Regions from separate parts of the Marinococcus halophilus genome, predicted to be linked through region 1. Evidence: riboswitches for the same ligand, from Rfam matches in the RefSeq annotation. Region 1 holds a riboswitch; each other region holds the start of a gene.

Region 1 (8,051 bases):
TCAGCCGCGGGCACGAAGTAGAGCTGATGGACATGATCGCCGATGGGCTTCCAAACGAAGATCCCCTTCCGCATGATCTGCTCATTATGGGCACATATACGTGGGGCGAAGGCGATATTCCTGAAGAAACAGAAGACTTTCTGGAAGACCTTTTCGCCTATGATATTTCCGGCCTTTCGATTTCCATCTTTGGCTCCGGGGATCATGCGTATGAAAACTTCGCCGGAGCTGTGGATGAAATGATCGGGCAATTCCGTGAACGCGGACATAAAGGTGATATTCCCACCATGAAAGTCGATGTGGATGAAATGGATAACATTGCTGAAGATATTAAAAGCTATGTGGACCGCATCGAAGAAAAGTTTTTAGTAAAATAACCGGCAACCCGACTAACCCCGGAGGCCCACGGCCCCTGGGGTTATTTTAATCAATTCCGCTGCCCTGCTACGACAGGGGCAGCAGAAAAACGACAGTAATAAACAGTATAAAGCCGGCAGTAAACCAGACGTCCGTTTTTTTATAATTCATTTGCACATACCTCGTTCTTTTTCTCGAGCCGTCAAACCCTTTGGATTCCATCGCCAGGGCTGTTCTTTCTGCTTTTCGTACAGCCCCTGCCATCAATGGCACCCCTGCCTCTTTCCACTCCCGCATTCTGGGCTTTGAACCCATTCCTCTAATCTGCCGGGCTCTGCGGATTACCACCAGTTCTTTTCGAAGCTGGGGAAGAAAACGGTAGGCTGCCATCATTCCATATCCAATACTCGGAGGCATATGCCATTTTTGTATCAAACTCATCACTAAACTCACTGGAGAGGTGGTGAGGACAAAAAGAAGCGACCAGGAAGCAAACACCATCGCTCTTAAGCCTAGCGAGACACCTGTTTGGATATTTTCAAGAGCCACCGGCATGTGAAATACATAAAAAAGAACCGTAGCACCCCTTTCTTCAGGAAAAACCACCTGAAGCCATACAAAGCTGAAACCAAAAAGTGCAAACGGGAGCAGGAGTATGAGCAGCAGCTTTAACGGCACTTTTCCCAGAAAGAAGATGGCAGCAATAGTTAGCACCAGCACAGCAAGTGGATGCCATATATCATAAATGAAAATCATAAAGAAAAATACAGTGAAAAGGCTGAGCAGCTTCAGCGTTGGATGTACCCGCTGTAAAAAAGCGTCCCGGGTCTGGAGCTCTTCAAGCATGGCTGCCCCCTCCTAGGCGCATAAGCTGTACCGAAGGCAGCCGGACACCGATTTTTCCTAAGTCTATGCTGCCATCAAAAAATGCTTCTACACTCCCGTCGTAGACAAGCGTTCGTTCTGCCAGCGCAAGGACCCGTGCCGCTTTTGTATAAACCAGATCCATATCATGCGTCAGCCAGAGAACCGCTTTTCCGCGTTGCCGGCACTGCTCCAGCACTTCAAACAAAGCATCAGCATTTCGCTTATCAAGCCCAAACGTCGGCTCATCCAAAATTAAAATGGACTGGTTGTTTGTCACCATTACTGCCACTGAGAGACGCCGTTTTTCCCCCTGACTGAGCCGAAACGGATGGTTTTTCCGAATATGGCCGAGCTGAAACTGAATCAACAGTTCATTTGTCTGCTGAACAATATCTTCCTCGCACCATCCTGCTATCTCCATTCCGTAGCGTATTTCTTCTTCTACGGTCGGCGTTAGAAACTGGTGCTCGGGCTGTTGAAAAACAATCCCGAAGGTTTTGGCAATTTCGTACGGCTTCAGACCGGCTATATCTTGTCCGTTAACATACACGGTACCGCTTTTAATAGGCTCCCATCCGGTAAGAACTCGTGCGAGTGTGCTTTTCCCAGCTCCATTTGCCCCTACGACGGCAGTCATTTCTCCAGGGTAAAGGGAAAAAGACACGTTTTCGAAAACCGTCTGCATACTATAGGCAGAGGCCGCCCGTTCCACCTTCAGGACAGGCGGCTTCTGAGAAGGCTCACCCCCCTGTTTCGACTGCGGCAGAGATGCATGAACCTCGGCAACAGGGTAATCCGCTGCAAACACCTCCCATTCCCGCAAAGTGACGGGAAGAGCAGCTTTGGTTGTCTCCGTCTTTCTGAGCAACTTTTTTCCCGCTTCTGCAGGTGCAGGCAGCCACACTCCTTCTGCTTCGAGTACAGCAGCGTGGGAGTAAAATATACGGCCGGGGCTTCCATCCGCTGTCACCTGACCATTGCGGTTCAATACGACCGCCCTGCTCACCCACTCCATCACTTCATTTAGCTGATGCTCAATCAAAATTAATGTTTTATCAGGGGCTTCTGCAATACGGCCAAGAAGTGCGGCCACTGCTTCACGGCTTACCGGATCGAGCTGGGAGAGCGGTTCATCCAAAATCCAGATCTCCGGATTCACAGCAGCTATGCAGGACACAGCTATTTTTTGCTTCATCCCTCCGGAAAGCATGTCAATACGGGCGTCAATACAAGAAAGCATGCCTGTGAACTGCAAGGCTTCAAGCATCCGGCCTTCGATATCCTCCGCAGGTACGCGCAGGTTCTCAAGCGTAAATACAAGCTCTTCCCGCACTGTCGGCATGCAGAATTGGGTATCGGGATCCTGGAACAACAGAGCCGCCTCTCTGGCAGCCTCTGTAATGCATTTCACCGCTGGATTTTCTCCGAATACGTTCAATTCACCAGACACTTCTGCCTCTACTGAGCGCGGAAGAATTCCCTGAAGGGCCAGTGCCAACGTACTTTTACCCGAGCCGCTCGGGCCGAGCAGCAGCACGTTTTCCCCAGTACGTATTTCAGCCGAAAAACCCTCTACCGAAGGCTCAGCGTAAGGATATGCAATGGTTACATTCTCTGCATAAATCATACAGCGTTCCTCTGCTGCCCTTCCCGACGCTGGCGGCCAAGAGCAAAGCGGTCGAGAACGCCTGTTTTTACCAGGGCGTCTGTAAAGCTTTTCCCTGCCCACCCGGCTAAAAGAGCACCGCTTATAAGCATGGTTACCAGCATAAATACAACAACAGAACCTGCGTACTGACTGAATCCATAAAGAATATACTGGGTTAAAAATGCAGCAGACGTCCCTGCCATTCCGGCAAGCATTAATACCGGCAGACGAAAGATTCGGTAGAAAAACATGGCAAAAATAATTTCTGCGGCAATCCCCTGCGTGAAGCCGAGAACGAGCACTGCTCCCGCGCTCACAGACCCGGCCATAACTTCAGTGCCAGCCGCAATAAGCTCTGCCAGCAGCGCCGCTCCTGGTTTTTGAATGATATAGGCGCATATTACCGGAGCGAGGATCCAGAAGCCTGCCATCAGTCCGCCCCCAACTGGCCCGAGGACGCCCGTAACAATTTGTCCGAGCAGTACCCAAAGAAGATAAAGGACACCAAGAACAGCTGAAATAAATGAGATAACGACGATATCCCTGAGGTTTAAGCGTTTGTTTATCATTAAGCTTTTTTTCCGTCTGTTAATGTTCTGGCAAAGGGCCAGTCTTTTGCATGATACGCGTCCTCAAAAAACATATACTCGAGCTGGCACCCTTCCATAAATAACGTCCGCCAACGCTGCTTTTCTTCTTCTGTAGCTGTTTCTGCCAGTTCATCAAGGCGGTCAATATATTTGTACATTTCCCGCTCTTCACGGTCTCCGTAGAAACGAATCCAGTCGTTAAACGGATGGTCCTCGTTCGGATTCACTTCTTTCATCAGCCTTTCACCCACATACAAATACACCCACGGGCAGGCGAGCGTTACCGCAATCACATCGCCAAGTGTGCCCTTTTCAGCATGGTGCAGCATATGAAGCACATAATGCTGGGAAGCCGGGGCAAGCGCGTAGCCCTGCAATTCTTCATAAGCCACTCCCGCCTGCGCACATAAATTATGGTGCGGGTGCGTTTCACTGTTTAACACAAAATCAATGGTATCTTTAAACATGATCATGTCTTCTCTGGACGTGCATTTTGTTATCCCAATTGCTTTTGTCTTGATCATGGCATTTAAGTATTCAAAATCCTGCTTCACGTAATGGATAAGAGCTTCTTTTGGGACATCACCTTTCCCGATGCCCTGCACAAATGGATTTTCCCAGCAGGCTTCAAAAATGTGCTCTGTGTCCTGCCATAAAAGCTCTGAAAATTTCATTGTTACTTCCTCCTTTAAATTAGGAGGGAACCACTACGGGCAGTAAAGACCAATGGAGCAAAAAAAGCCACTCCATTGGTGGAGTGGCTTCGAATAAACGTCCGCTATTATAAAGCTGCTGCTTCTGATATAGACGTATTCTACCGTCTCCACTTTCCTACGCTGGCCTTAACCAGATCAGGTTCAAAGGGATTAAGGATAGTCCTTATCTCAGCCGTTACCGGCACCCCTAGCGGATTCCCTATTAAGTTGTCTACACTGTATCACATTATTTCAGAAAGTCAAAGCCCCATTTTGCCTTTACAAAATATGACGTTAACGTTAAGGTTATATCATGAAACTTAACAGGAGGGTGATGCATGCTGTACAAAATTGAAGAAGCCGCTCAAACCACAGGCTTAACGAAACGTGCAATACGTTATTATGAACAAATTGGTCTTATATCAGCACCAGAGCGTACAGAAAAAGGAACCAGAGTGTACGATGACCAGGATATTGAACGTCTGCAGAATGTAGTAACCGCAAAGGAGGTTCTTGGGTTTTCTCTTCAGGAGCTGCAGCAGTATCTCGATTTGAAAGAGCAGGTAAAAACAGTCTATAGCCACTACCAGTCGGTACAGGAAACGACGATGCAGCACGAGGATTTGAAACAAATTTCTGATAGCCTTCAGGCCCAGATTGATATGCTCGACCAAAAAATCAACCAGATGACAACGTTTAAAACGGAAATGGAAAATCTGAAAAACCAAGCTGACAACGTATTATCTTCATTCAATAAGGAGAAGTGACTGCTTTATGAATATTCAAACCAGGGCACGGTGGATTACGATCTTCGCCACATTTTTAGCTTTTATGGGTATCGGCGTCGTGGACCCCGTCCTTCCTTCCATCGCGGCTTCTATCGGTGCTTCTCACTGGCAGGTGGAGCTGCTTTTTACGTCCTATATTTTAGTGATGGCCTGCATGATGATTCCTGCCGGGATCCTTTCGAGCCGGTTTGGTGATAAACGGCTGATGAGCGCCGGGCTTTTGATCGTTACAGCCTTCGCCCTGCTTTGCAGTGTGGCGGGAGGCATTACTGAACTGGCCCTTTTTCGCGGCGGCTGGGGGCTTGGCAACGCTATGTTTTTCGCCACTGCTATGACCCTGTTAATCGCTCTCTCGAGGAGCGTGGAAACAGCGGTAGGTATGTATGAGGCGGCAATTGGCCTGGGCCTCGCCGGCGGTCCGCTTGTAGGCGGCCTTCTCGGGGATCTATCCTGGCGTGCTCCTTTTTTTGGTACAAGTCTTTTAATGCTTATCGCTTTTATTTTAGTTATCTTTTTCGTCCATCCGCCCGCTCCTAAAAAAGCTAAAGCTACGGCTGGATGGCAGGAGCTTCGTCATCTTTTTACACACGGGCCGTTCATTAAGGGTGCGCTTGCCGGCATGTTTTATTATTATGGTTTTTTTGTCGTGCTTGCTTACTCCCCTTTAATTTTATCTTTAACTTCTATTCAAATCGGTCTCGTCTTTTTTGGATGGGGATTATGCCTGGCCTTCGGCTCGGCTGTTTTATCGAGAAGGCTTGAGAGGCGGTTTACTCCTGTGAAATTACTGCCGTTCACCCTCTCTGCTTTTATTTTAACGCTTTTAGGATTGTTTTTTGCGTCCTCCTCAGTATTAATGATTATGTTCATCGTACTTTCAGGATTATTTTCCGGCCTGAATAATTCTTTATTTACCAGCCATGTAATGGAGCATTCGCCTTACGAGCGCAGTATTTCTTCTGGAGCATATAATTTCCTTCGCTGGCTTGGCGCTGCTTTTGCACCGGTCATGTCGGGATTAATCGGTAATTCATTATCAGCCCATCTTCCATACCTGGTCGCCGGTGTTCTTGGCGCAGCAGCTTTATTGTTTATTGGATGGAGCAGAACAGATCTGCAAACCGAACAGACCGAAGCTCCAAAAGCATAAAAAAATCCCTGCAGATATTTCTGCAGGGATTTTTTTATGCCCGGTTGGCTACAGTCGTTGTTTCCTGATAAAAGCGTTCAAATTCGGCTACGACATTATCGAGAAAATCAATTGTGCCCTGGTCCGTTAAGTTTCCGTTTTCGTCCATTTTTTCATGCACAGCTCCAATAAGCACTTCATTTCCGGGAAGTACTTTTGCACTCATGCCCGGAGCGCTCAAAATCTGGCGCAGATGCATCTGCGCTTTCACGGTGCCCAGGCCGCCAAGAGAAGCTCCCACCAGCATGGTTGGTTTGCCGGCAAAGTCGTAATCGACCCGGGAATTCCAATCCAGAGCATTTTTAAGCACGCCGGAAATTGAACCATTGTATTCCGGAGTTGCAATAAGTACGGCGTCCGCTTCACGTACAGAACGCTTGTACTCCTGCACATAGTCCGGAGCATTGCTTTCCTCGTCCTGATCATAGTGCGGAAGATCGCGGATATCTAAAATATCAATATCCATGATGTCGCCGTAACGGTCCTGCATGTACTCCACTAATTTTCCGTTAAAGGATTCCTGACGGATACTTCCTACAATAGCTGCTACTTTCATTTGATCTTTCATCCTTTCGTGTTGAACTTCATTTATATATCATACACACACGTTACCGGCTGTTTCAAGTTATCTGCTTACTTTTTGTAAGTGCCTGATGCAGAGCTGTATCCTTTTCCTGTACACGCGTGTGCCAGTATTCTCTGTCCCAGTCGGCAAGCTGTTCATCTTCGACAGCCCGCTCCATATAAAAGGAAAATGATTCCACTTCTTTTAACACAGACGAATCTCCCGTTTTCACGAGCATCGTCAGTGCTTCCATGCAGGCTGCCATCACCGAGATATCTTCCCGGCCGTACAGTCTGATCTGGTAAAAGCTTTTGTATAAATACTCTCTAAAGGGCTTTACAGGCATAAACAACCTCAGTTCATCCTGCTTGTCGACAAAGTACTGATCATTTCTGTGTTCATGACTGAGTTCGGAGAGCAGTGCCCCAATACGGTTTATACAATTGGCTGCTGTATGTGGATCATTAATCGCCGGAGAAATGGCCCGCAGCGCTATCTCTACAATTTTCTGCATGGAGAATTCAATATCCTGAACATTGCTTCTCTCTTCTCCTACTAATACAAAACCTCTTAATATTTTTGGGGATAAACTTTGCTTTGACCAGTAGCGAAATAATGGCTCGCCCTGATGAACATAAGCTCCTACCTGAAACAAGCATTCGACGACGGCTTCCTCCTGCCTGGCCCAGGCAATCAGTTCAGGCATCTTCACCATATTGGTGTATCCCGACCGTTCAGCATGAACGATTGTTTCTTCATCGTTCCGGAAATTGCCGTTCCATTCGCTGAAGCTGTTTACTCCAGAATATGTATATGCATCCTGGATCACCCTCGAGGCATCGGACCGTATGTGGCTGATCAGATGATTGACCTGCAGCCACTGGGTGGAGTGATAAATAAAGATTATAAAAAAGGCCAGACAGCCAAGCGCCACAAAAACTGTCAGCATAGGCATCAAAATTTGGTTATTACCTTCGCTTGAAAAAAGCAGCATGTTTACCAGGGTGAACAATACCCCAAATGTAAACACCCCGAGCGTATGCTGTGTCGTCGGGCTTTTCATAAAATCCTGCAGGGCTCTTGGCGTGAACTGTGTAGCGTACGTTGTCAAAACAACCATAATCGAAGAAAAACTGATAGTGGTCAGCGTCAATAATGCAGTAACCAACGCGCTGTACAGGGAAGTAGCGGTGTTATTTTCTACGAGCAGCATAGAAGGCACATTGTTGTACACAGGCCGCAGCAGCTGCTGGTCCATAATAGAAGTACCTATTACTATAATTAAACTAAGAATGCCGTAGCAGCCTGGAACGAACCAAAACTTGTCCCTGACCTTTACATACCATTTCTGC
Region 2 (8,051 bases), on a different contig from region 1:
GAAACGCTCGACGAGCTGGAGTCCTCAGCCAAGCGGTTTGAGAGCGTGTCGTCGTTTGTATATTTTGTCGACGACATGCTACGGACGTTCCGCGAAATGAAAGAGAGGGAGAAGGACCCCGACGCGAACCATGTGTCGCTGATGACAATCCACCGGGCCAAAGGCATGGAGTTTCCGGTCGTATATGTCATCGGCGCTTCGGAAACGATTATGCCGCATGATTCTGCGCTAAAGGCTGACCGGATGAAGGACCTTTTATACGGTGAAAAAGCGGAAAACAAGCAGACCCAGGCACTGGAGGAGGAACGGCGGCTCGCCTATGTAGCGATCACGCGGGCGAAAAAGAAGCTGTGCATCAGCTCCCCGGCGTTTTACCGCGGCAAGGAGGTTGAAGTATCACGCTTTCTGCTCGAAGCCTTTCCGGGGGAAACACATACCGGGGAAAAGCAGGAAACGGAAACCATCGATGCGCTCGTCTGTGAAGAAGCGATGTGCCCGGCCTGGATACGTCTGTCTGAAGCGCCTGATGTTACTGAAAAAGAGTGCCCGATGTGTAAAGGCAAAATGGTTCCCGGCACCAAACAGGTCATTAAAAAGTAACGCCTGCAGCTGCCTCAGCGAAATAGTTGAATAATCACGTGGTGCAGGCTACGATGAATGATAGATAAAAATGTTTCTAAGGGGGAGCTAGGCAATGGCAGACGAATCAGTAACATTATATGCATGGATTAACGGAAAAAGGGTCGATGCTGACGAATACATGGAAAGAGAAAATCCGGCCGATCCACAAAAAATCGTGGCCTACGTGCCGAAAACGACCACAGAGCAGGCGGCTGAAGCCATCGAAGCAGCACGGGCTGCTTTTCCTGCATGGAAGGAAGTACCGGTGGACGAGCGAATTGAGCGGATGGAGCGCGTAATTCAAATGCTAAAAGACCGTACGCCGGAGCTCGCTGAGGTATTAGCGGAGGAACACGGCAAGCCAGTTTATGACGCCCACGGGGAAATGGCGGTTTCAATCATGTGGATGGAGTATGCCTGCCAGACGGTCAAAGAAACGATAGCTGACCAGGTGGATGAAGGCGAAGGCGGCAAGACAATTGTCCGCCAGGAACCGCTTGGCGTTGTGTCGGCGATCAGCCCGTGGAACTACCCGATCGCCCTGTCTACGATCAAAATAGCTCCAGCGATTCTAACTGGAAATACGGTTATTTCAAAGCCGAGTCCATTTGCGCCGCATGCGGTCAGCCTGGTGGTTGAATTGATTGCCAAAGAATTTCCGGACGGGGTGCTAAACCTCGTGCACGGCGAAGCGGAAGTCGGCGTAGAGCTTACTTCCAATAAACATGTGGATAAAATAGCTTTTACCGGTGGCACGGAAACAGCGAAGAAAATTATGAAATCAGCGGCGGATACGATCAAGGATATGACACTCGAGCTTGGCGGCAATGACGCCGCTGTAGTGCTGCCGGACTTTGACGTAAACGATGAACGCGCAATGCGCCGCATGGTCATCTCCAATTTCCTGACCGCCGGCCAAATCTGCATGATTGCCAAACGTATTTATGTGCCACGCTCCCTGTACAAGGAGTTTGTGGAAAAGTATCAGGAGGCAGCCAATAAATGGGTGAAAATTGGCAGTCCGTTTGATGAGCAGGTCACGACCGGGCCGCTCAACAACAAACAACAGCTGGATTTTGTGAAAAACCTTGTGGATAAAGCGGCTGAAAAGGGCGCTGATGTCATTCCGTTAGGCCATGTTGTAGATAACGAACTGTTTGAACAGGGCTACTTTCTGCAGCCAACCCTGGTGCTCGGCGCTGACCAGCAGGACGACATTGTGAAAGAAGAACAGTTCGGGCCGACAGTGCCTATTGTGCCATATGACACGGTGGAGGAAGCGGTGGAAATGGCGAACGACAGCATTTACGGCCTCACAAGCTCGGTATGGGGAGAAGAAGACCATGCCATCGAAGTGGCAGCCCGCATTGAAGCAGGCACAACGATGATCAATACCGCCGCTGTGCAGGGGCTCGATGTCCGCTATCCATTTGGCGGGTTCAAGCAATCCGGTATCGGCCGCGAATACGGAAAGGAAGGTCTTCTCGGCTACGTGACGCCGCATGTCATCAACGTACCGAAAACAAAGGACCTGCCATACATTCCCGAATAGTAAGAACAAGCAGCTGTCCTGGAGGAATCCAGGGCAGTTTTTTTATGCTATTGTTTATACAGAGCAAAGATTTTTTAAGGAGTGATCCAATGCGAACGATACAAATCGTCCCGTGGAAAAGCGAGTGGCGGGACTATTTTCTCCATGAGCAAAAGCTGTTGGAGCTCGAAACCGGTGAAGCATAAAATAATATTTTTCATATAGGGAGCACAAGTGTGCCGGGACTTGCGGCAAAACCGATTATCGATATTTTAATTGAAACCTCTGATCTTTCGTGGTGGATTATGGATCGTCTTGAAGGACTCGGATATACGGGAAAAGGAGAGCACGGTATCGCGGGGAGGGCTTTTTATTATAAAGGGAAACAAGTTCGCCGATTTCACGTGCACGTGTTTGAAAAGAAAAGCGATGGGAGTGGGCGTCACCTAGCCCTCCGGGATTATTTACGTTCTTTCCCGACAAAGGAGAAGGAATATGAATGCATTAAAAAACAGGCGGCTGCCCAGTATCCGCACAGTCCGTCAGAATATATGAATGAAAAGCACATCGTTGTGCAGAAGCTCGAACAAGAGGCTCTCTGCTGGAAACGGGCAGAAGAAGAAAACTGACGAAACCGTCCACAGACATATACACAATGGGGATGGTTTTCAGCTTAAATCAGAAAGTAAAGAGGCCAGGAGCAGATTCATCCACAGGGTTCGGTACCGCCTAAAAATTATCGTCTTATTTCAGCAGCATAAACGGGGACTTACGAAAGAAAAACATAAAAAATCGAAGCACCTGCTTCGATTGAAGGTACTGCTCATAAATAATTTACTAAATGGAAGAACCGGCTTGTGGACATCTATTGGTATGCGTTCGAAAATTATCCACAGCCGGCCGAAAAACAGAATTAGAGTGGAGGAAGCTATTGGTATAAGGCGGTGTGAATTTTTCTCATCAACCGTCCCGTGCGTACCGGTTGCTCGGCAAAAGCAACATAGCCGTCCGGGCGTATGAGCACAGCTGAAAACGTTGGAAGTTTCCATTTGACAGCAAGGTCGCGGCGGTAATCAAACAGGTGGTGGATATTCGGCTTTGAGGCCCGGAGTATGCCCTTGCGCTGAACAACGAGAATGAGAATGGAAGGCCCGTACTGCCGGCGCACCTCCTGAATGCTTTCGTCGAGCTGATGGAGCTCCTGCTCGTCTTCGATATAAAACAGGCAGGTAAACTGTTGGATGTGCAGAAAATCCATTACGTCTGCGTGTTCTCCCTCCGTGGTAAGAACACGTGCCGGAGCAGCCCGGGAGCCGGCCGGAATCATTTCTCCCTGGTGCTGGAATTTCGCAAGTGAGGCCCTGTTCTGATAGCTGATGTCAATATTGGCTAGGCGCTGGGTCAGTTGGCGCTGCAGCGAACTGCTTTTGCTGAGAATGCTTACAGGGTTCGCCAGGAGGCGTGGAATAAGGGTATGGGAGCGGGTCATCACCTGCATTGCCGTATTTGTCATTCGGATAGTCCTGCGTCCGACTACGTATCGTTCTTCTTCATACGTATCGAGCAGGGCAGGGTGGGAATGGCCACGCAGCACCCACGCCAATTTCCAGCAGAGGTTGACCGCGTCCTGCATGCCGAGATTCATTCCCTGGCCGCCAAATGGGCTGTGCAGGTGGGCAGCGTCCCCGGCGAGAAACAGCCGGTGGTCACGATAGGCGTCTGCCTGATGATGCGACGTTCCGAATTGGGACAGCCAGGAAGCATGGGGGAAATGCACTGGCTGCTGGGTAATACGCCGCACGCTTTTTTCAAGATCCTCAAGAGGGAGATCATCCTGGTGTTCACGGTTCTGTTCGGCGTGGTCGATAGTGATTACCCGGTACGTTTCATCGCGGAAGGGAAAGAAAGCAGCTACGCCGCGCTCGGTAATGAATGTAGAGATATCGTTGGAAAGTGAAAGTCCTTCCACCGTGACGTCTCCCAGAAAATAGATTGTTTCATGCTTGCCGCCCGGAAAGGAGACGTTCATGTTCTCACGGACTGTACTGTGAGGCCCGTCACATCCGATCACATAGGAAGCGCGGATTAGTTCGTGTCCATTTTCGGTGGCGCATTCCACCTCTGCGTGGTCACTGTACTGGGTAATCCGTTTGCAGTGGGTGTTCCAATCAATAAATTGGCCGACCTCCCGGAGCTGTTTCTTTAAAATATGCTCCGTATCTGACTGCGGAAGCATCAGCATAAAGGGAAACGGGGTATCGAGCGAAGCAAAGGAGGCTTTGGAAGGTCTTTTGCCTTCCGGCTGAACAGCCGCATCAGTAATGGGGAAGCCTTCCTTCAAAAAGGGACGGAGCGCTCCGATCAGATTGAGCATTTCAAGAGTTCGCGCCTGGATGCCGAACGCTTTGGAAAAGGGAGAAATAGAGCTTTTTCTGTCTAAAATCCGGACGCGGATGCCGAGTGCTCTTAAGGTATTGGCAGCAGTCAAGCCTACGGGACCTGCCCCAACAATGCATACGTCGGTATTTGTGGTTTTCATGGATTCATCACGCTCCCTTCGTATACTTGTATTATACCCTCTGGAGGGCTTCTTCACGCTCCTGCTTATTTGCAGCATTTTGCAAAATATGTTTGAATAATAAGAAATTAATGCTTTCTAGGGGAGCCTGATGGCTGAGAAAGGTTTAAGTACCTTGACCCTTGGCACCTGATCCAGATCGTACTGGCGGAGGGAAGAAAGAAGGAACACCCCGGTTATTTATGCCGCTTCTTCTCTAAAAGAAGCGGCTTTTTATATAGGTTAAAAACTAGGAGGGGCTTATGGAAGAACCAAATTGGGAAAGATTGGTGGAAGAACGCAGGCAGAAATTAACCGACTTAGCCAAAAACTTAATACGATTTAATACGATGGCGCCCCCGGCCCGTAATACAGCGAATGCTCAACAATTTATAGCGGATTATCTGCAGCAGCGTCAGTGGGACGTTGATAAATGGGAGGTTTTTAGCGGAGATCCCAACGTAGTAGGCACAAAAACCGGAAAAGAGGGGAACCGGTATAACAGCTTAATTCTGAATGGACACATAGATGTAGCGGAGGTATCACATAAGGAGTGGAGTTTTGATCCTTTCGATCCGGCAGTGAAAAACGGATGGCTCTACGGAAGAGGAGCAGCTGATATGAAAGGCGGGCTTGCAGGCATACTTTTAGCTGTTGATATTTTACATGAACTAAAAATTGATTTGCCTGGCGACGTTATTGTGCAATCGGTAGTGGGTGAAGAAGTAGGTGAGGCCGGTACACTTCAATGCTGCCGAAGGGGATATACTGCTGATTATGCACTCGTAGGAGATACGAGCAATCTTAATATTCAGGGCCAGGGAGGCGTTATTACAGGCTGGGTCACTGTGAAAAGCCAGCAGATACATCATGACGCCATGCGCCGGAATCTGATTCATGCCGGAGGTGGAAAATTCGGGGCAAGTGCTATTGAAAAAATGATGATACTTATCGAGGGTTTGCAGAGTTTAGAAAGAGATTGGGCCGTACGAAAAACTTATCCGGGGTTTCAGCCTGGGACGAATACCATTAACCCGGCAGTCATTGAGGGAGGAAGAAATGCTGCATTTATAGCTGATGAATGCAGTCTTTGGGTTACGGTCCATTTTTATCCGGATGAGATCCATGAAACAGCGGCTGAAGAAGTCGAAAATCATCTCCGTAAAGTGGCTGAGGCTGACCCGTGGCTTCGGGAGAATCCTCCGACATTTATTTGGGGAGGAGAATCGATGATAGAAGACAGAGGCGAAATATTCCCTTCCCTGGAAGTTCAGAGCAACCACCCGGGCAGTCTGCAGCTGCTGGAATCCTTTAAAGAAATCACCCATGAATCAGGAGAAATTAATACTTCTCCTACTGTCACAGACGGAGGGTGGCTGGCGGATGCAGGCATTCCCTCTGCCATTTTTGGTCCGGGGACGCTTGAAGAAGCACACGCAGTCGATGAAAAAGTAAAGGTGGAACAGCTGGTTACATTCACAAAAATAGTATTGTCCTTTGTTTATAAATGGTCACATACTCTAAAAGAATAGAAAGGACGAGGTTAATGTCATTCACTCACGATTTAAAGGAAAAGCTGCTTCCGGTATGGCAGCAGAATCACACACATCCATTTGTGGAAGAGCTTGGCCAGGGGACCCTTGATAAGGAAAAATTTCGCTATTTCATGGTTCAGGATTATCTTTATCTCGTGCAATATGCGAAATTGTTTGCGGTTGGCGCTGTTAAAGCCGAAGACGTTGAAACAATGGGGGCTTTTGCGAAGGTGATGGATGTGACCATGAATGAGGAAATGAGCCTGCACCGCCAGTACGCAAAAAAGTTCGGGATCACTGAACAGGAGCTTGAACAGGCAGAGCCGGCCCCGACAACCCTTGCATACACAAGGTATATGCTGCACGAAGGACAAAATGGCGGCCTGGCTGAGCTGCTTGCGGCTGTGCTTCCGTGCATGTGGAGCTACGCAGAAATTGGAAGAAAGCTCAGTACGTGGCCGGGAGCATTGGAGCATGAACTGTACGGTGAATGGGTACAGATGTACAGCGATGACGAATTTCAGCAGCTCGCGGACTGGGGCATCAGTATGCTCGACCGCACGGCAGAAAACAAACCCGAGGCAGAAAAAAGAAAGATTGAAAATATATTCTTAACGACCACCCGGTTTGAGTATTTATTCTGGGACATGGCGTACCGGCTGGAAGGCTGGCCGCAGACATGAAAAAGCCCCCGGCAGACCGGGGGCTTTTACTTATGGTCGAGGGGAAAGCGTAAATACGCCAAACCATTCGTTTTCATCGGTCCACCAGTCATTGGCTTCCCAGGAGGACTGGCGGGCCAGGTGCGTGAATTCCTCCGGAGTGAATTTCCGGCTGTTTTCTGTATGGATAGTCTCGCCGGCACGCATCGTAAATGTTTCCCCGCCAATCGAGAACAGGGAAGGCTTTTCAGCGCGCAAATGCATTTCGATCCGTCCGAGCCGTTCATTGTAAAAAGCTTCATGTTCAAAATGACCGGTGGTAATACCAGCGTCAAGCTCTCGGTTCAGGCGGTGGAGCAAGTTCTTGTTAAAGGAAGCAGTAATTCCTGCACTATCGTTGTACGCCCGGTGCAGCACCACCGGGTCCTTTTTCAAATCGACCCCGACCACCAGGCTGTCCTCCGGCTTCATATGAGAAGCGAGCTTCTTTAAAAATTCCGAAGCTTCCTTCGGATCCAGGTTTCCAATCGTAGAGCCGAGAAAAAAGACAACTGCAGGCTGCTCTCTGCTGCTGTTTAAAAAAGAAATTGTTTTTGTATAGTCTGCACATACGCCGGAGACCTGCATGGCAGGCACGGCCTCCTTCACACGGGCTGCGGTATCATGCAGGGCACTAATAGAAATGTCGACGGGGGTATAGCTCACGGACTCCGAAAGGAAAGGAAGCAGGCAACGGATTTTATCAAAGCTTCCGCTTCCAAGCTCAATCAGGGAGGAAGCTCCAATACTTTCAGCAATTTCTTTCCCATAGTCGGACAAAACAGATGCTTCGGTCCGGCTGACGTAATATTCCGGAAGCCGGGTAATTTCATTAAACAGCATGCTCCCTCGTTCATCGTAGAAATGTTTGGGGGGGATGCTTTTCGGTTCAGCAGCCAGTCCGGTGCGGACGTCTTCAGCCAGGGAGGACAGCGAAGGTTTTAAATCCAATACAGTATAATCAGCCATGGCTATTTCTGCACCCCGTCCTTGGCAAGCCGGAGTCCGCTGAACTGCCACCGTTTTTCCGGAGGGAAAAAATTACGGTAGGTGGAGCGGATGTGCGACTTCGGTGTCGCGCATGAACCGCCGCGCAGCACCATCTG
Region 3 (8,051 bases), on a different contig from region 1:
GCCCCCTATGCGCTCGATCAGCAGTTAAAAACCATGGTTCAATCCATGGCTTATCAATGCCAGGAAAGACAGATTTTTGTCGATATCGACGTTCCTCCAACGATCATTGAGGGGGATGAAGTCCTTCTGTATGAAGTTTGGATGAATTTGTTTGCAAATGCCATCCGTCATTCGCCGATGGAAGGGTCGATATTTATCCAGCTGGAGCCTCGTTCAACGGACGTGGTTGTGACCATTCAAGATGAGGGGCCTGGTCTTTCGCCTGAGGTGTTGCCATTTATCTTTGAACGATTTTACCGAGCCGATAAAGCTCGAAGTCGATCGTATGAAAGCAACGGTCTTGGCCTATCGATCGCCCAAAAAATTGTGGAACGTCACCACGGATTCATCAGCGCGTCGAGCACGGAAGATCAAGGAGCTACGTTTACCGTGGTTCTTCCATATACTCCTTTCGATTCGTAATTCATATTGCGTTCATCTTTCTGGTTTACGATAAGTACCAGAAAGCGAAAAAGAAAGGAGTTCATCATGTTTTTAGCCTGGCGTGAATTAACCTATGCCAAATTACGTTTCAGCCTTATTGGATTGGTCATCTTTTTATTAACGGTATTGGTGTTATCGATTTCAGGACTGGCGCAGGGATTAGCCTCCGACAATGCTTCCAGCATGCAATACATGGATAAGCAAGCCGAGAAAATAGTGCTCGAAGCTGAAGCCGACAAGCAGTTATCACGTTCGGCCCTTTCCGACCATGATTTGGAGATATTACAGGATAGACCTGAAGCTCATTTATTGAGTCTTCGTCAAGGAACGGCTCAAAGTCATGGAAAGGAAGTAGATGTCGCCGAAATGTATATGGACTTAAGCAGCGACCTGGCTCCTTCAGTGACCGACGGCGAACTTCCTGCCGATGATACTGAAGCTGTGATTGATCATTCCGCCAAAGAGGACGGCCTCCGCCTAGGTGATACGCTGGAGCGGCCGGACGGTACAGAAGTAACCATTAGTGGATTTACAGAAAACCAGCGGTACAGCCATACGCCGGTGCTGCACGTTCGGGATTCTGCCTGGAAGCAAGGAGAGCTTCCGATCAGTGCGGTCATCTTAGACCATGCACTTCCGGAGCAAGTGAATGATCAACTGCAGAATGCTGAAGTCATGAATATTCGTGCTTCTTTTGAAGGCATTCCCGGTTATACTTCCGAGCAGACGTCGCTTCAGACCATGATCGTTTTTCTATTTCTCATTTCGTCCATTGTATTGGCGGCTTTTTACTACATTATGACGATTCAAAAGCTGGCCCAGTTTGGGATTTTAAAAGCTATTGGGGCAACCTCTAAAACATTAGGAATATCATTGATCCTACAGGTTCTGCTGCTCACGACCGTCAGTATCATTGTCGGTGTAGCAGTCACGGCAGGAATGGCTGCCGTTTTACCGGCAGCGATCCCTTTCTCCTTGTCTTTAGGAACCGTCCTATTGTTGGCGGGGCTCTTCTTATTCGTCGCGTTGTTGGGTTCTCTATTATCCTTGGTCAAGGTGATTCGCATTGATCCGTTGAAAGCTATTGGAGGTGGTCAGGCGTGAATGATGTATTAACCATGGAACAAATCGAATTTCAGGCTCAAGCCGATCAGCAGCCTATTGTTCAACACATTGATATCGCTTTGCGCCCCCAGGAGTTTGTGGCTTTAACCGGCCCGTCCGGATCGGGCAAAAGCACCTTGCTTTCCATGGCAGGAGCCTTGCTTCAGCCAACGTCAGGAGCGCTATCGATTAATCAGACAGACGTTCTGCGCTTAAATTCTCAAGAAAAAACGAAGCTTCGTTTACAGGACATCGGATTTATCTTTCAATCAGCTCATTTGTTACCTTATTTAAAAACGGCGGACCAGCTTCGCTATGTTGGCAAACTTGCGGGTCTGACAAAGCAAACCATGGATCAACGCATCCAACGACTGCTTCACATGCTTGGGCTCGAGCATCGGCAGCATCACTTTCCCCGGCACTTATCTGGCGGAGAACAGCAGCGTGTCGCGATTGCAAGAGCCTGGATGAATGATCCTTCTTTAATTTTGGCCGATGAGCCAACGGCTAGTTTAGACCGGGAACGTGGAGAACAGGTCGTTCAAACACTTCGCCATCAGGTCAAGGAATCGAATAAAGCGGCTATCATAGTAACTCATGACACCCGCTTGTTTGCTTACTGTGATCGAGTCATCTATTTAGACAATGGGCAAATTGATCATGAGGATGCCTCTGTCGTTCTATAAATAACGTCCATCCCCTTCTAGGGTAGCTTTCTTGGGGGATGGGCATCTTGTACATAGTCAAAAATAAAAGATTTTTTATCTGTGATTCTAACAAAATCAATGTCTTAAAGTTTTAACTTCTAGACAATGCCCTGAACACCCCGTTTTTATAGCCAAAAACGGGGTGTTTTCTGTCTAAAAGTTCGTCTATATGATCAGAAGTTATTTCGTTTTATTTTAATACAATAAGTAGTCTTTTTTATTGAAATAATTGTTAACCTTTTTTATTATTTAGTTTACAATACAGAGCCGCCTGTATATACTAATGGATAAAGGAGGGAGTCTATGATTCAATCACGACTACACGGCTTTGTCTTAGCCGCATTATTTGCGGCTCTGATGATGATTGGAGCGAATATCACATCCATTGCTCCTATTTTTGTGATCGGCGGGGTACCAATTACGCTTCAAACAGCGGTTTGTCTATTATCCGGTCTGCTACTTGGCAAAAAATATGCGCCGCTGGCCATGGTTTTATACATGCTAATTGGCCTCGCCGGGATGCCGGTATTTGCCCGTTGGTCAGGGGGGCTTGATGCTATCATCTCACCGACATTTGGCTTTTTGCTTTCCTATGTTCTGGTAGCTTATGTGGTAGGTGTTCTGTCCGAACAAAAACGTTCACTCGCAGCCTTTAGCGCAGCAGCGCTTATAGGCACAGCGCTCAACTACCTAGTAGGGACGAACTGGATGTATATGGCCTACGAATGGTGGTTTGCCGCACCGGGTGGTTTTTCGTATACGACCGTCTGGTTGTGGATGCTCGCGCCGATGCCGAAGGATATTCTATTAGCTGTTGGAACTGCCTGGTTGGCGCGTCGTCTTCTGCGTATTTTGCGAAAAACAGAACGAGGAACAAATTCATCAAAAGGAGCTGCATAACCTATGGGAACATTCTGGATTGAACGGGCCAAAGAAATACAACAAGGAAAACATCTAACGCGGGAGGAAGCAGCTGCCTTTCTGAAAGAGCCGCGGGAACTTCTGCTCGAACAGCTGGAAGCGGCCTACGTGCTCCGCTCGCATTATTATCAGAACCAGGTAAAATTAAATATGATCATCAATACAAAGTCCGGGCTCTGCTCGGAAAACTGTGGCTACTGCGCCCAGTCGATGGATTCCAAAGCGGTGATTTCCAAATACCGTATGATGCCTTCTGAAGAGATCGTGCAAGGGGCTCGGGAGGCGGAAAAGCGCGGAGCTGGGACCTACTGTATTGTGGCAAGTGGCCGCGGGCCCTCAGAAAAAGAGCTTCGGATTGTGGAAGAGGCAGTCGGAGAAATTAAAGCCACGAGCCAGTTAAAGGTATGCGCCTGCCTGGGAATTTTAAAGGAAGGCCAGGGCGAGCGGCTGAAAGCAGCAGGCGTGGATCGTTACAACCATAACGTTAACTCCTCGGAGCGTTTTCACGATAACATTGTTACCACGCATACATACGAAGACCGGACGGGAACGGTGAATGAAGCCATCCAGGCAGGCATGTCCCCCTGTTCCGGATTGATCGCCGGAATGGGTGAAAGCCATGAGGATATTATCGATGTATTGTATGCCTTAAAAGAGATTGATGCTGATTCCGTTCCGGTGAATTTCCTTCATGCGATTGAGGGTACCGCTTTTGAACACCAGCCAGGACTCCGGCCGGAAGAATGTCTTCGTATTTTAGCGCTTGCCCGAATGATTCTTCCTTCGAAAGAAATCCGGGCAGCCGGCGGGCGCGAAGAGAATTTAAAAAGCATGCAGCCGCTTGCGTTATATGCCGTGAATTCGATTTTCCTGGGAGATTATTTAACTACGCCGGGCCAGGCGTGGAGAAAAGACCTTCAAATGGTTGAAGATGCCGGGTTTGAAATCGAAGATAACGCATTCACTCGGAGTGCTGAAATGTATTCCCAATGAGCATATAGCTGGTCTCCTGCTCTATTGTTGCAAAGGAACTGCTCCCTCTTTCTTCTGTTTAGAGCTGAAAGTAAACTGTTAAGGCTTGTCGTGCTGCAAGGGAAAAACTAGCAAAGGGCTATTTCGACAAAAAGCGAATATCAAGCGCGAAACCATTGTTCTTCCATAAAAGACGAATGCTTTAACTATTTATCGGTAGTTTCGGAGAGATTCGAGAGTTTTTCCACCATGAGGGCTTTATATTATTGGTAGGTTTTCACCCCCATTTAACGGTACGGTAAGGGTAATAAGGTTCTTGGGGTGTTTAGGGTTCATCAGGCAGTATTTGAAGAAATTATTTATAAGATACTGCGATTTTTAAAGTATATTATAATGTCCCAGGAAAATTGACAATGTATATCTGCATGTTAAGATAAGTGAAAGTTTAATCACATATTGTTCCACTAGGGGAGCCATCTGACGGCTGAGAAAAAAGATCCTTTTAAACCCTTGGAACCTGATCTGCGTACAAGCAGCGGAGGGAAGTGGAGTTGTTCAGAGGCATACGTGTATGTTTATCCGACGACCACTCTCAAGATTCGAGGGTGGTCTTTTTGTGGTTTCAAGCATTATTGGTGCGATAAAAGGAGGCGTTGATCATGGCATTGACCTATAACGAGCTCAAACGAAACATCGAACACTTGATTCACCAAGAAAGTTTTTCTAATGAAGCATTTACCATAGCTGCAAAAGAGCTGTTTTCGTTTCAATATCAACACAATCAAGCTTATCGGACATTTTGTCGTAAGCGTCATTTTCACCCTAAATCGATCGAACATTTCAAAGAGATCCCCCCTGTACCGATCCAGGCGTTTAAGGAAGCAGCATTAACCTGTTCCACCGAAAACGAAATAGAAAGAGTTTTCATGACGAGTGGGACTACTAACCCTCATAAGCGCGGGAAAAATGCTCATAGAGATCTCGATATTTATGATTTGTCTTCGAAGAAATACTTTAAAGAAACCATGATGCCGGATGAGCATCAAATGAAAATGATTGTCTTGTTTCCTTCAGAAAAAGAATGGCCGAATTCATCACTTGCTCATTATCTTCAAATTATTAAAGAAGCATTTGGAAATACACAAAGCGAGCATGTGGTATGGGAAGGAAAATTCGATCATAAAAGGTTACTTTGCTTGCTGCAAGAGGCAGAAACGAAAAATGAACCCGTTTTTGTTCTTGGAGCGACTACTTACTTTCTGTCCTTTTTAGAGCGGTGTAACGCAAGCCACCTTTCCTTTCATCTTCCAAAGGGCAGTCGAATCATGGACACAGGAGGAATGAAAAGCTCGCCGAATAGGATGGATATTTCGGATGTTAAACAGCAGCTAAGTCAATTATTTGGTCTTTCACCAGAGGTTTGCGGGAACATGTACGGAATGACAGAATTAAGCTCCCAGATTTACGACCCATTGTTCGACGCTAAAGGTAAAAAGGGATGGAAAAAGACTCCACCCTGGCTAAAAACCATTGTGGTAGATCCAGAAACAAAGATTGAAAAACGAAAAGGAGAGCCAGGGGTTATTGTTCATTATGACCTTGCCAACATTAATTCTGTCATGGCTATCATGACCGAAGATACAGGGATCAAGGGAGAAAATGAGCACAGCTTTTATTTTTTGGGTAGAGTCGAAGGAGCAGAAGCTAAAGGCTGTTCGCTAGCTATTGAAGAATTTTTAACAGCTTATCAAGGAGACTTTCACTCATGAGTGTGCTATATAAAGCCGGTTTTATCCCCGACCATATGAATGGGGAGCTGACATATTCGAGATGGACGTTTAAAAATCACGGCAAAACCGCTCAAGTGGATGTTCCTGTACTCAAAGCTTCCCAAACTACTAGGCTTGGTACTTCACTTAAAAAGCAGCAGCAATCATTTAGCAGCCACCATCGAGTAGACGAAATTGTTAATGTGCTTGATCAAGTAGTGCAGAAATGGCTTGATCCAGCTGACAAGTTTCGTCGGATAGCCGAAGAGGCACTTCCGGTCATTACGGGGTATGATCAAAACATGATCCGTTTATTTTTGTCCCGTTACTTACGCCGGTTCCGAAAAGAAAATCTGCAGCGATTTCTAGAAGAAGATTTTTCGAACCCTTTAGTACTCGATGAATTCCGTCCACGAAAAAGCGGAGGCCTGACCCGAGCTTACGGCGCAGAACTGCTGACGTATATTTTTTCCGGCAATGTTCCCGGCGTGCCTCTCTGGAGCCTAATCGCCGGAATGTTAGTAAAGTCAGCCTCGATTGGAAAATTTTCTTCTGCCGAACCCCTTTTTCCCAGTTTATTTGCTCAGTCTATTCAAGAAGTGTCCCCCGAATTGGCAGAAAACCTGGCCATCGTTTGGTGGAAAGGAGGAGATTCTACTGTAGAAGAGAGCGTTTTTCATCAATCTCAAGTCGTTGTCGCTTATGGGAATGAACAAACCATGAACAACATTTCAGGCAGAGTCCCTCCTCAAACTTCTTTTCTGCCACACGGTCCAAAGGTAAGTCTAGGCGTAGTAACCAAAGAAGGCGTAAGCAACTCCTTAGCCTGGGCAAGCGCTAAGCGGGCAGCTACGGACGTCTCCTGGTTTGATCAACAAGGTTGTTTGTCACCACACGTGCTATATGTAGAACATGGAGGGGATTACTCGCCAAAAGAATTCACCTCCCTTCTTGCCCAGGAGATGAAAAATTTCCAAAGCAAAATGCCACGAGCAGAAACCTCCGTGGCTGAAACAAATGCGATATTAAAGGTAAGGACAGAAGCGGAATTTAAAGCTGACACTGATGTGCTAAGCAGTACGGATAGTACCGCGTGGACTGTTGTTTGGCAAGAGCAGCAATCACGCTTCCCGCTTTCCCCCCTCAACCGACTCATTACGGTCATTCCTATCTATGACTTGGAAGAATTAAAAGAAAAAACGGTTCCCATTCAGCCTTATGTTCAGACCGCGGGCATTGTTTGCCCTCCTCAACGATTCCAATCCCTGATTAATTTGTTAGGAGAATGCGGGATGACCCGAATTAGCTTTTTGGGAGAAATGACTTTGCCTGAACCAGGATGGCATCATGATGGGCGACCAAACCTTGGCGACCTTGTCTATTGGTGTGATGTGGAGTCGTCTGTCGAACATTTGATGGAAGCTTTTGACCCCAAACGGGACTAACACCACAGACGTACCAATAACCCTGTTCAGAAAAAGTGCGATAAATCACGTATAAAAAAAGAAGGAGCGTATCTAACAATGGAAGGATTATTAAAAGGAAAGATTGCCCTGGTGACTGGATCCAGTCGAGGTATTGGTGCTGCTATTGCTGAAAGCTTTGCCAAAGCTGGGGCTCACGTTATTGTTAACTATGTTCGAAGTGAACAGAAGGCGCGAGCGCTGGCAGATCAATTAATGGAGGCTTACGATGTTGAGGCATTACCTATTCAAGCTGACGTTACGGAGGAGCAGGATGTCCAACACATGATAGACCAAATCCTCAAAGAATTCGATACCTTAGACGTTGTTGTAAATAACGCCTTATTTGATTATAGCTTTGATCCTGAAGCGCGAAAAAAAGCCTGGGACATCGATTGGGAGGATTATCAGCGACAACTGGACGGGTCGTTAAAAGGGAGCTTCCATGTATGTAAATATGCCATGCCGATCATGAAAGCTAATACTACGGGAAAAATTATTAATATCACCACGAACCTCCTTTATCAACCAGTGGTCCCCTATCATGATTATAATACGGCCAAAGGAGCTTTGCTTTCTTATTCGCACAACCTCGCTGCAGAACTTGGCCCTTTCGGCATTACGGTCAATTG
Region 4 (8,051 bases), on a different contig from region 1:
TTTACTGAGCCCCAGGTATTCATCGCCGATATTGAAGCCGCCGACGTAGGAGGTTTTCCCGTCAATCACTACAATTTTCCGGTGGTTGCGGTAGTTGAGGCGTAAATTAATGATTGGCAGGCGCTTCGGAAAGAAAACAGCTACTTCCCCGCCGGCTGCTTCAAGCCCCGAGAGCTCTTTTTTCCGCATCTTTCTCGAGCCCATGTCGTCATAAAGAAGCCTGACGACAACCCCCTCTTCTGCCTTTTTTCTCAAAGCTTCAATAACACGGCGTCCCAGATTGTCACTTCGAAGAATGTAGTACTGCAAGTGGATATGATCCCGGGCCTTCTCAATATCCTTAATGAGGTTATCGAACTTCTCGTGGCCGTCAGTATACACCCGGACATCGTTTTCCTTCGTAAGTACAGAGCCGTCGTTTGCGAGCTGCATATAAATAAGGTCCCGGTGCTTTGAGGAAACGGAATCCGAAAATTGGAACGTTCCGTTGCGCAGGGTATGCATCTGCTCCTGAATCAGTTCTTCAATTCCGATCTTTTCAATGTCCGCCCAGTCAAACAGCCTTTTTCTGGTCAGGTTCTGCCCAAAGATTAAATAGAGCACAAACCCTAAAAAAGGGATGAAAAACAAAACCATAATCCAGGCCCAAATGGCGGTGGCATTCCGTTTTTCGATAAAGATAATAACGAAGGCGAAAAATAAATTAAAAATCGATAGTATTGCTAAAAAAATGGATATGATTTCGAACCCCATCTGCTTTCTCCATTCTTCCTCTATATAAAAAAGGAGGACCTTGTTAAATTTATGGATTGCTGCGTATTAGGCAGTACTACAATTTTAACAAAATTAGCGGCGCTGCGAAGCAGGAAACTGAGAATTTTGAGAAAAACAGGAAAGAGCGGTATGCTGCATCGTTTTCAATTCGCATAGAAGTAGGATAAAATACGAAGAGACGACAGAAGATATAACTATTTGAGTGCGGGACAGGGGGAGAAGAATGAAAAATGAAGTGGTTGGTATTGATGCAGGAGGTACGCTGATTAAAATTGCGTACCGTGTGAACGATGAGTGGGAACTGCAGAAAATCCCCTTGGCCGATATGGGGAAAGTGCGGACGTGGATTGAAGAGCGGGTCGACAATCCGGTCATTCATATAACGGGAGGAAAAGCGGAAACGCTGCGAAAGTCTCTGCCCTGGCCTACGGAGCCTATCAGTGAGTTTGAAGCTACCTGTAAAGGAGTGTCTTATCTGCGGAAGCGGTTCAATGAAAATGACCGTCACGAGAACACATATATTATCACAAACGTCGGGACGGGCACATCGATACATTTTGCCGGGCCGGAAGAATACGAACGTGTTGGTGGAAGTGGAATGGGAGGAGGCACACTTATCGGCCTCTCCTACCTTCTCACTGGTATTGATGCGTATGAAGACATACTGCGGCTTGGAAAAGAAGGAGACGGCCGCTCACTGAATGTGAAGGTGAAGGATATTTACACTGATGAAGAGCCGCCGATTTCCGGCGACCTTACGGCAAGCAATTTCGGAAATATTATGAACATGAGAAATAATAAATACGAAGATAAAGATTATATCGCCGCTGTCGTTCGTATGATTGGCGAGACGATTACGACGATGAGTGTGCAGATGGCTGACCGGCTGAACACTGATTCTATAGTGTATATTGGCTCCACCTTTGATAAACATGACCATTTAAAAGAAATTATCGGCGGCTATACGGAACTTCGCGGAAAAGCACCATGCTTTCTTCCGTACGGAGAATTCAGTGGAGCGGTAGGTGCCTACATGCATGAACAGCCGCAGGCTGCCTCAGAGAAAGCTGAAAGAAAAGGATGAATAAAATGAGCGAAATGGAAGCATGCACACACAGGGAGCTGTTTGAACAGGCGGTAAATACGCTTGAGAACATCAGCACACTGCTGCAGCCCGAGGTTCCGATGCTCGGAGAGCTGCATTTAACTACCCGCCAGGAGGCACTATTTTTTATGAATCTGCGGCACGAAGGCCTGACGCTGACAGAGATGGCCCATCGTCTGCGTATTTCAAAAAGCGCAGTAAGCCAGGCAATGAAACGTCTTGAAGAAGAAGACCTTCTGTACCGCGCTGCCAATAAAGAAAACAAAAGAGAAACCCAGCTCGTTTACGGGGCAAAAGGGCGGAAATTGAAGGAAGAATTGACAAATTTCCAACATTATATTGTGGACCAGTATATTTCGAAAATACCGCTTGAGGAATTAAAGCAGGCAAATCAGGTGATACACCGACTCGAGAAAGAAATTAACAACTCTTATAAGAAATAAAGGTAGCAGGCCGTTCATGCATCTTCATTGACGGAAGTCATCCAGTCGTTTAAGGTTATTCGTGTAGTTAAGTTACTTAACAGTTTAGGCACTGAACCATCGAAATATACATACCAATGGAGGAACGATGCATGAAAATTACCCGCACATCTATCCGGCGGCCGAAACTGACCATTGTCGGCATGATTTTATTTATCATGATGGGTTTCGTATCGCTGACGAATCTGCCCCTGCAGCTATTTCCGGAGATTGAACCGCCGGTCGCAGCTGTAGCGACAAACTATGAGGGAGCCGGACCGGAAGAAATTGAAAGCAGCGTTACGGAACCAATGGAAGAACAGCTCTCTACTATTGAAGGACTGGACCGGATGACCTCGCAGTCAGAGGAAGGCACAAGTCTTGTGCTGCTTGAATTATCTTGGAGCACGTCGGTGGAGGAAGTAGAGCAGGATATCAATAACGCCATGAATAATGCCAACCTGCCGGACGATGCCGGGGACCCTTCCTTTATCGAATTTGATCCCGACGCCCAGGGCATGATCCAAATGGCCGCTTATTCGGAAGGCAGTGGGCTGGCTGAAACGCAGAGCCAGGTAGAGGACATGGTAACCGAGCTTGAGCGGACGGAAGGGGTTGCAAGTGTTGACACAAGCGGCGGATTAAGCGAAGAATTTGAAATTTCGCTCGATCAGGGCTCACTGGAAGACAACAATGTAACCCAGTCTGACGTTGCCAGCGCTTTACAGGCAAATAATATCACGCAGCCAGGGGGCACTATAACCTCTGGAGACCGCACACTAACGACCCGCACCGTCAATGAATTGGGCGGGGTCGAAGATTTAGAGGAAGTGGCCGTCGGGCAGAATGAATCCGGTGATACGGTCACTGTGAGTGATGTAGGGGAAGTTGAACGGACCACTGAAGAGCAGACAGCCTACACCGAGGTGAATCAGGAAGACGGAATTCAGATGACGGTGCTGAAAGAGTCGGATGCCAATACGGCGCAGGTGTCTTCCGATTTTAACGAAACCCTCGACGATTTGCTTGAGGAAGACCAGTACAGCGACCTTGAAACGACGATTATTTACGACGAAGGTGAATACGTCCAGCAGTCCATAAACAGCGTAGCCCTGGCGTTAATTGCCGGTGGCGTGTTTGCCATGGTTGTGCTTTTCTTCTTCTTGAGAAACTTAACTACCCCGCTCATTATCGGTATTGCAATACCGTTTTCGGTAATTGTGACATTTGCATTTCTTTACTTTACCGATGTGAGCCTGAACTTAATGACAATGGGCGGCCTCGCCCTTGGAATTGGGATGCTTGTCGACAATGCGATTGTCGTTATTGAAAATATCTACAGGCATCTGTCAATGAAAAAACTCCCTAAACGGGCTGCTCTCGACGGTACAAAAGAAGTGGCCGGGGCGATTACGGCTTCGACACTGACGACAGTTGCCGTGTTTTTACCGATTGTCTTTATTTCCGGTATTGTTGGTGAGATATTTCAGGCCTTTGCCCTGTCAGTAGCCTTCAGTTTACTTGCGTCCCTTCTTGTAGCTGTAACGGTCGTTCCGATGATTGCAAGCCGGGTGCTGAAGCCCCTGCCGGAAGACCGGGAGCAAAAACGTGAAAAGTCCCGGCCAATGAGATTTCTGGACCGCTCGATCCGCTGGGTGCTTGGCCACCGGGCTGTCGCTCTGATCCTGACAATTCTCCTGCTTATTGGCGGCGCCGGAGGCATTGCCCAGACCGGGGTCAACTTTATTCCGACTACGGACCAGGGCTTTTTCACAATTGATGTTGAAAAAGAGAACGGCACCAATCTGGAGACCACGGGAGAGACAGTAGACGAAATTGAAAGTGTACTTGAAAATCAGGACGAGATCGCAAGCTATATGGCGGTTGTCGGTTCGGGCGGCAGCGGAGTTGCAGCCGGAGGCGGCGGCAGCTCCGGATCCAATGAAGCTTCTATTACAGTTACAATGGAAGACTTGGAAGACCGTGATATATCAACAGAAGAAATGATTGAAGAAATTGAATCCGATGTGGAAAATACGGACGAACAGGCTGACATTTCGCTTTCCTCTTCTGCGGCTATCGGCGGTGGGGAAGCAAATTCTGTAGAGTTTACGCTCTCCAATGAAAATGAAGAGAGGCTGGCTGAGGACGTAGAGGCTGTGCAGTCGGAGCTGGAGAGCGAGAACACCATTCGGAACGTAGAAACGTCGGATGAAGAAACTGCTCCGGAGATTCAGGTGCAGATCAATGAGGACGAAGCCCAGGACAATGGACTGACACCTGCTGAAATAGCTCAGACAGTGAACAGCACAACAAGCGGTGAAGTGGCGACGACGATTCAGACGGATAATGAAGGGCCACTAAACGTCAACGTGCAGTATGCGGAGGATTCCCTGGAAAATCAGGAAGATCTTGAAAACCTGCAGCTTTCTACTCCGCAGGGGGACTATATTAGTTTAAGCGATGTGGCCACGATTGAAGAAGGTCAGGGGCCGGCAGTCATTAACCGGCTCGATCAGGAGCGGAGTACGGAATTTACCGTTACGTATGGCACTGGAACGAGCTTGAATGAAACCTCGACGCTCATTGAAGATACGATTGACGACGTTGATACCGGTGCAGCGACGAGCTTAAATTTCTCCGGCGAACAGGAACTGCTCAATGATAGTATTCAGAGTCTTGTGTTTGCCTTCCTGCTGGCCGTTGTGTTCATTTATCTCGTGATGGCCGGTCAGTTTGAGTCATTTAAATATCCATTTGTGGTAATGTTCAGCGTACCACTGGTTGTCATCGGGGTAATGCTTGGCCTGTTTGCCACTCAGACACCGCTAAGTATTACCGTGTTCATCGGTTTGATTGTGCTTGCAGGTATCGTTGTAAACAACGCTATCGTGCTCGTGGATTATACGAATCAACTCGTGGAACGGGGCATGCCGGTAAGAGAGGCAGTAATTGAATCCGTGAAAAAACGGTCACGCCCAATCTTAATGACGGCCTTTACGACGATTCTTGGTGTGCTTCCGCTTGCCCTTGGATTTGGAGAAGGTTCGGAAATCCAACAGCCGATGGGTATTGCGGTCATCGGTGGTTTGATCAGCAGTACATTCCTTACTCTCTTTATCATTCCGACGATTTATACGCTGTTTACAAAAGAAACTCGAAGTATGAATAAGAAATTCGCCATGCCGGACGGAGGTTATATGTACGGCTGGGAAGTAGAAGAACGGCGTAAGGAACGGGAGAAGAAAGAGCAGGAAGAGCGAGAAGCTGAAAAACAACATGCCGAAGAAGAACCACCAAAGGATGAAAATACAGAAGATAGCCGGGAACCGGAGAAAGTAGAAGATAAAAAGCGTGAGGATTTGTCGCGGGATGAAATTCTTCATCTTCTCGAACGTATTGTCGGTAACTCGGATAAACAGGAACGAAGCCGTTCCTCCAATGATCAGGACCACAACAAAAATACCAGCGATGATGAAAAAAATTGACATTAGGACTAGGTGTCACGTACGATTAAGAAAAATAGTAAGGAATCCGCTAGGGGCGCTTGCGCTGAGACAAGAACGATTCTTGGTCCCTTTGAACCTGATCTGGGTAGTACCAGCGTAGGGAAGTGGAGCTTCGTTTTATACTACACGTACGTATATGCCAAAGCTCACTCCCTCTTCAAGGGAGTGAGCTTTTTTTGAACCTGGGCAGGATTCCTGTAAAGGAGGATGTAACGTATGCCACAAGTACCGAAAGTATTAACAATTGCCGGCACAGACCCTACCGGCGGGGCTGGCATTCAGGCTGATCTGAAAACATTCCAGGAGTGCGAGGCTTATGGGATGTCTGCTATAACGAGCGTACTTGCACAGAATACGACCGGCGTTCAGCAGGTGGAACACATGAGCCTTGAGCTGCTTCAGGCCCAGCTGGATTCCGTATTTGATGACATCATGCCGGACGCGATCAAAACCGGTATGATTGCAACACCGGCAATGATTCGGACCACGGTGAATATGCTGAAAAAACACGAACTGCCGGTGGTCATCGACCCCGTGATGGTTGCCACAAGCGGAGACTCCCTGGCTGAGGAAGAAACACTCGAAGTGATGAAGCGTGAATTCCTCCCTACGGCGGCGGTCGTTACGCCGAATATGGCGGAAGCAGCAAATCTGACAGATCTTCCGGTGCACACCCTTGAAGACATGGAAGCAGCAGCAAAGAAAATCGTCGATGAGTTAGGGGCCCGGGCAGCACTTGTTAAAGGCGGCCATATGAAAGAAGACGCGGTCGATATTTTGTATGTTGATGGAGATATTCATTATTTTCGCTCCCCCCGGACGGATACGAAGCACACGCACGGGACCGGCTGTACTTTATCAGCCGCGATTGCAGCGAAGCTTGCAAGAGGCAAGTCTATTTATTTAGCCGTGCAGGAAAGCAAAGAATATATTACAAATGCAATTTCGAATTCCCTTGAAATCGGTAAAGGCAACGGCCCCGTTAATCACTGGGGCGCGCGTGTGCCACTCGATCAACTATTAAAATAAAAAGTGAGGGATTGGCATGAAAGCAAAAGAAGTTATACAACTGCTCGAGGAAGTAAGGAAAACGCGCCCGCTGATTCATAATATTACGAACACGGTAGTAACCAATTTCACTGCAAACGGGCTGCTCTCCATGGGAGTCTCCCCGGTAATGGCAAATGCACCGGAGGAAGCAGCAGAAATGGCCAAGGCGGCGAATGCCCTCGTGATCAATATTGGCACACTGAACCGTGAACAGGTGAAGGCAATGCGGATGGCCGGCATAGCGGCAAATGAAAAAGGCATTCCCGTTGTTCTGGACCCAGTAGGAGCAGGAGCTACTGCTTACCGAACAGAAACGGCACTTGCTCTTCTCGAAGAACTGGATGTGGCACTGATCCGGGCTAATGCGGGAGAAATGGCTGCATTGCTTGGTGAAAGTGGAACTGTCCAGGGTGTGGATGCCTCGGGGGAAGCAGATAATTCGAAGATTGCCAAAGAAGCTTCAAGAAGATTTGAAGCAATAGCAGCCGTTACCGGCGTAGAGGACGCGGTGGCCCATCAGGGAGAGGTATTTATCGTACAGAATGGGCATACGCTGCTCACGAAAGTTACCGGTACCGGCTGCCTTCTCAGCTCCGTCGCAGCTTCATTTTTAACCGTGCAGCATTCTGCTGGAGCGGTGGCAGCAGCGCTTGCCTATTACGGTGCGGCAGCGGAAATCGCAGGCAGTTTAACGACAAGAGAAGGCCCGGGCTCGTTTCAAATTGAATTATTAAACGCTCTTCACGCAACGCAGGAAATGGATCTGCGCCACTATATTCGCGTCAAACAGGAATCGTAGGAGGACGGAATGATGGAGAAGCAGATGCTGAAGCTGTACTTTATTATGGGAAGCAACAATACGGGCGGCCGGGAGCCGGAACAGGTACTGCAGGAAGCTCTTCAGGGCGGCATTACCTGCTTTCAGTTTCGTGAAAAGGGAAAGGGCGCCCTGCCTGAAGAAGAAAAATGGAAGCTCGGTCGAAAATTGAAGGCGAAGTGTGCCGAATTTCATGTGCCATTTATTGTTAACGATGATGTGGACATGGCGATCCGGCTCGAAGCAAACGGGATCCATATCGGACAGGAGGATGATCCGGCTTCCAAAGTCAAGGAACGCTGTCCCTCGCGGATGGTGATCGGAGTATCCGTGCG

What was found. Region 1 has a riboswitch for thiamine pyrophosphate ahead of tenA (thiaminase II). Riboswitches for the same ligand answer to the same signal wherever they lie in the genome.
Region 2: another riboswitch for thiamine pyrophosphate. It lies ahead of B5066_RS05330 (acetylornithine deacetylase); the one in region 1 lies ahead of tenA (thiaminase II).
Region 3: another riboswitch for thiamine pyrophosphate. It lies ahead of B5066_RS00600 (LuxE/PaaK family acyltransferase); the one in region 1 lies ahead of tenA (thiaminase II).
Region 4: another riboswitch for thiamine pyrophosphate. It lies ahead of thiD (bifunctional hydroxymethylpyrimidine kinase/phosphomethylpyrimidine kinase); the one in region 1 lies ahead of tenA (thiaminase II).

The regions. Positions count from the first base shown of each region.
Region 1 is NZ_FVZD01000006.1:932,651-940,701, reverse strand. Features, by position in the region: gene B5066_RS10855 (flavodoxin domain-containing protein) at 1-377, shown strand, start outside; gene B5066_RS10850 (energy-coupling factor transporter transmembrane component T family protein) at 445-1,203, opposite strand; gene B5066_RS10845 (ABC transporter ATP-binding protein) at 1,196-2,851, opposite strand; gene B5066_RS10840 (ECF transporter S component) at 2,848-3,441, opposite strand; gene tenA (thiaminase II) at 3,441-4,136, opposite strand; TPP riboswitch at 4,274-4,377, opposite strand; gene B5066_RS10830 (MerR family transcriptional regulator) at 4,496-4,924, shown strand; gene B5066_RS10825 (MFS transporter) at 4,932-6,095, shown strand; gene B5066_RS10820 (NADPH-dependent FMN reductase) at 6,130-6,690, opposite strand; gene B5066_RS10815 (DUF2254 domain-containing protein) at 6,755-8,051, opposite strand, start outside.
Region 2 is NZ_FVZD01000005.1:592,996-601,046, forward strand. Features, by position in the region: gene B5066_RS05310 (ATP-dependent helicase) at 1-600, shown strand, start outside; gene B5066_RS05315 (aldehyde dehydrogenase family protein) at 695-2,173, shown strand; gene B5066_RS05320 (GrpB family protein) at 2,374-2,781, shown strand; gene B5066_RS05325 (FAD-dependent monooxygenase) at 3,081-4,691, opposite strand; TPP riboswitch at 4,801-4,903, shown strand; gene B5066_RS05330 (acetylornithine deacetylase) at 4,973-6,241, shown strand; gene tenA (thiaminase II) at 6,256-6,927, shown strand; gene egtD (L-histidine N(alpha)-methyltransferase) at 6,958-7,914, opposite strand; gene egtB (ergothioneine biosynthesis protein EgtB) at 7,917-8,051, opposite strand, start outside.
Region 3 is NZ_FVZD01000003.1:77,990-86,040, forward strand. Features, by position in the region: gene B5066_RS00575 (sensor histidine kinase) at 1-462, shown strand, start outside; gene B5066_RS00580 (ABC transporter permease) at 529-1,587, shown strand; gene B5066_RS00585 (ABC transporter ATP-binding protein) at 1,584-2,273, shown strand; gene B5066_RS00590 (biotin transporter BioY) at 2,598-3,194, shown strand; gene bioB (biotin synthase BioB) at 3,198-4,208, shown strand; TPP riboswitch at 4,644-4,748, shown strand; gene B5066_RS00600 (LuxE/PaaK family acyltransferase) at 4,847-5,956, shown strand; gene B5066_RS00605 (acyl-CoA reductase) at 5,953-7,401, shown strand; gene B5066_RS00610 (3-oxoacyl-ACP reductase) at 7,480-8,051, shown strand, end outside.
Region 4 is NZ_FVZD01000005.1:664,718-672,768, forward strand. Features, by position in the region: gene cls (cardiolipin synthase) at 1-753, opposite strand, end outside; gene coaW (type II pantothenate kinase) at 998-1,858, shown strand; gene B5066_RS05700 (MarR family winged helix-turn-helix transcriptional regulator) at 1,864-2,322, shown strand; gene B5066_RS05705 (efflux RND transporter permease subunit) at 2,454-5,828, shown strand; TPP riboswitch at 5,870-5,969, shown strand; gene thiD (bifunctional hydroxymethylpyrimidine kinase/phosphomethylpyrimidine kinase) at 6,066-6,878, shown strand; gene thiM (hydroxyethylthiazole kinase) at 6,895-7,698, shown strand; gene thiE (thiamine phosphate synthase) at 7,708-8,051, shown strand, end outside.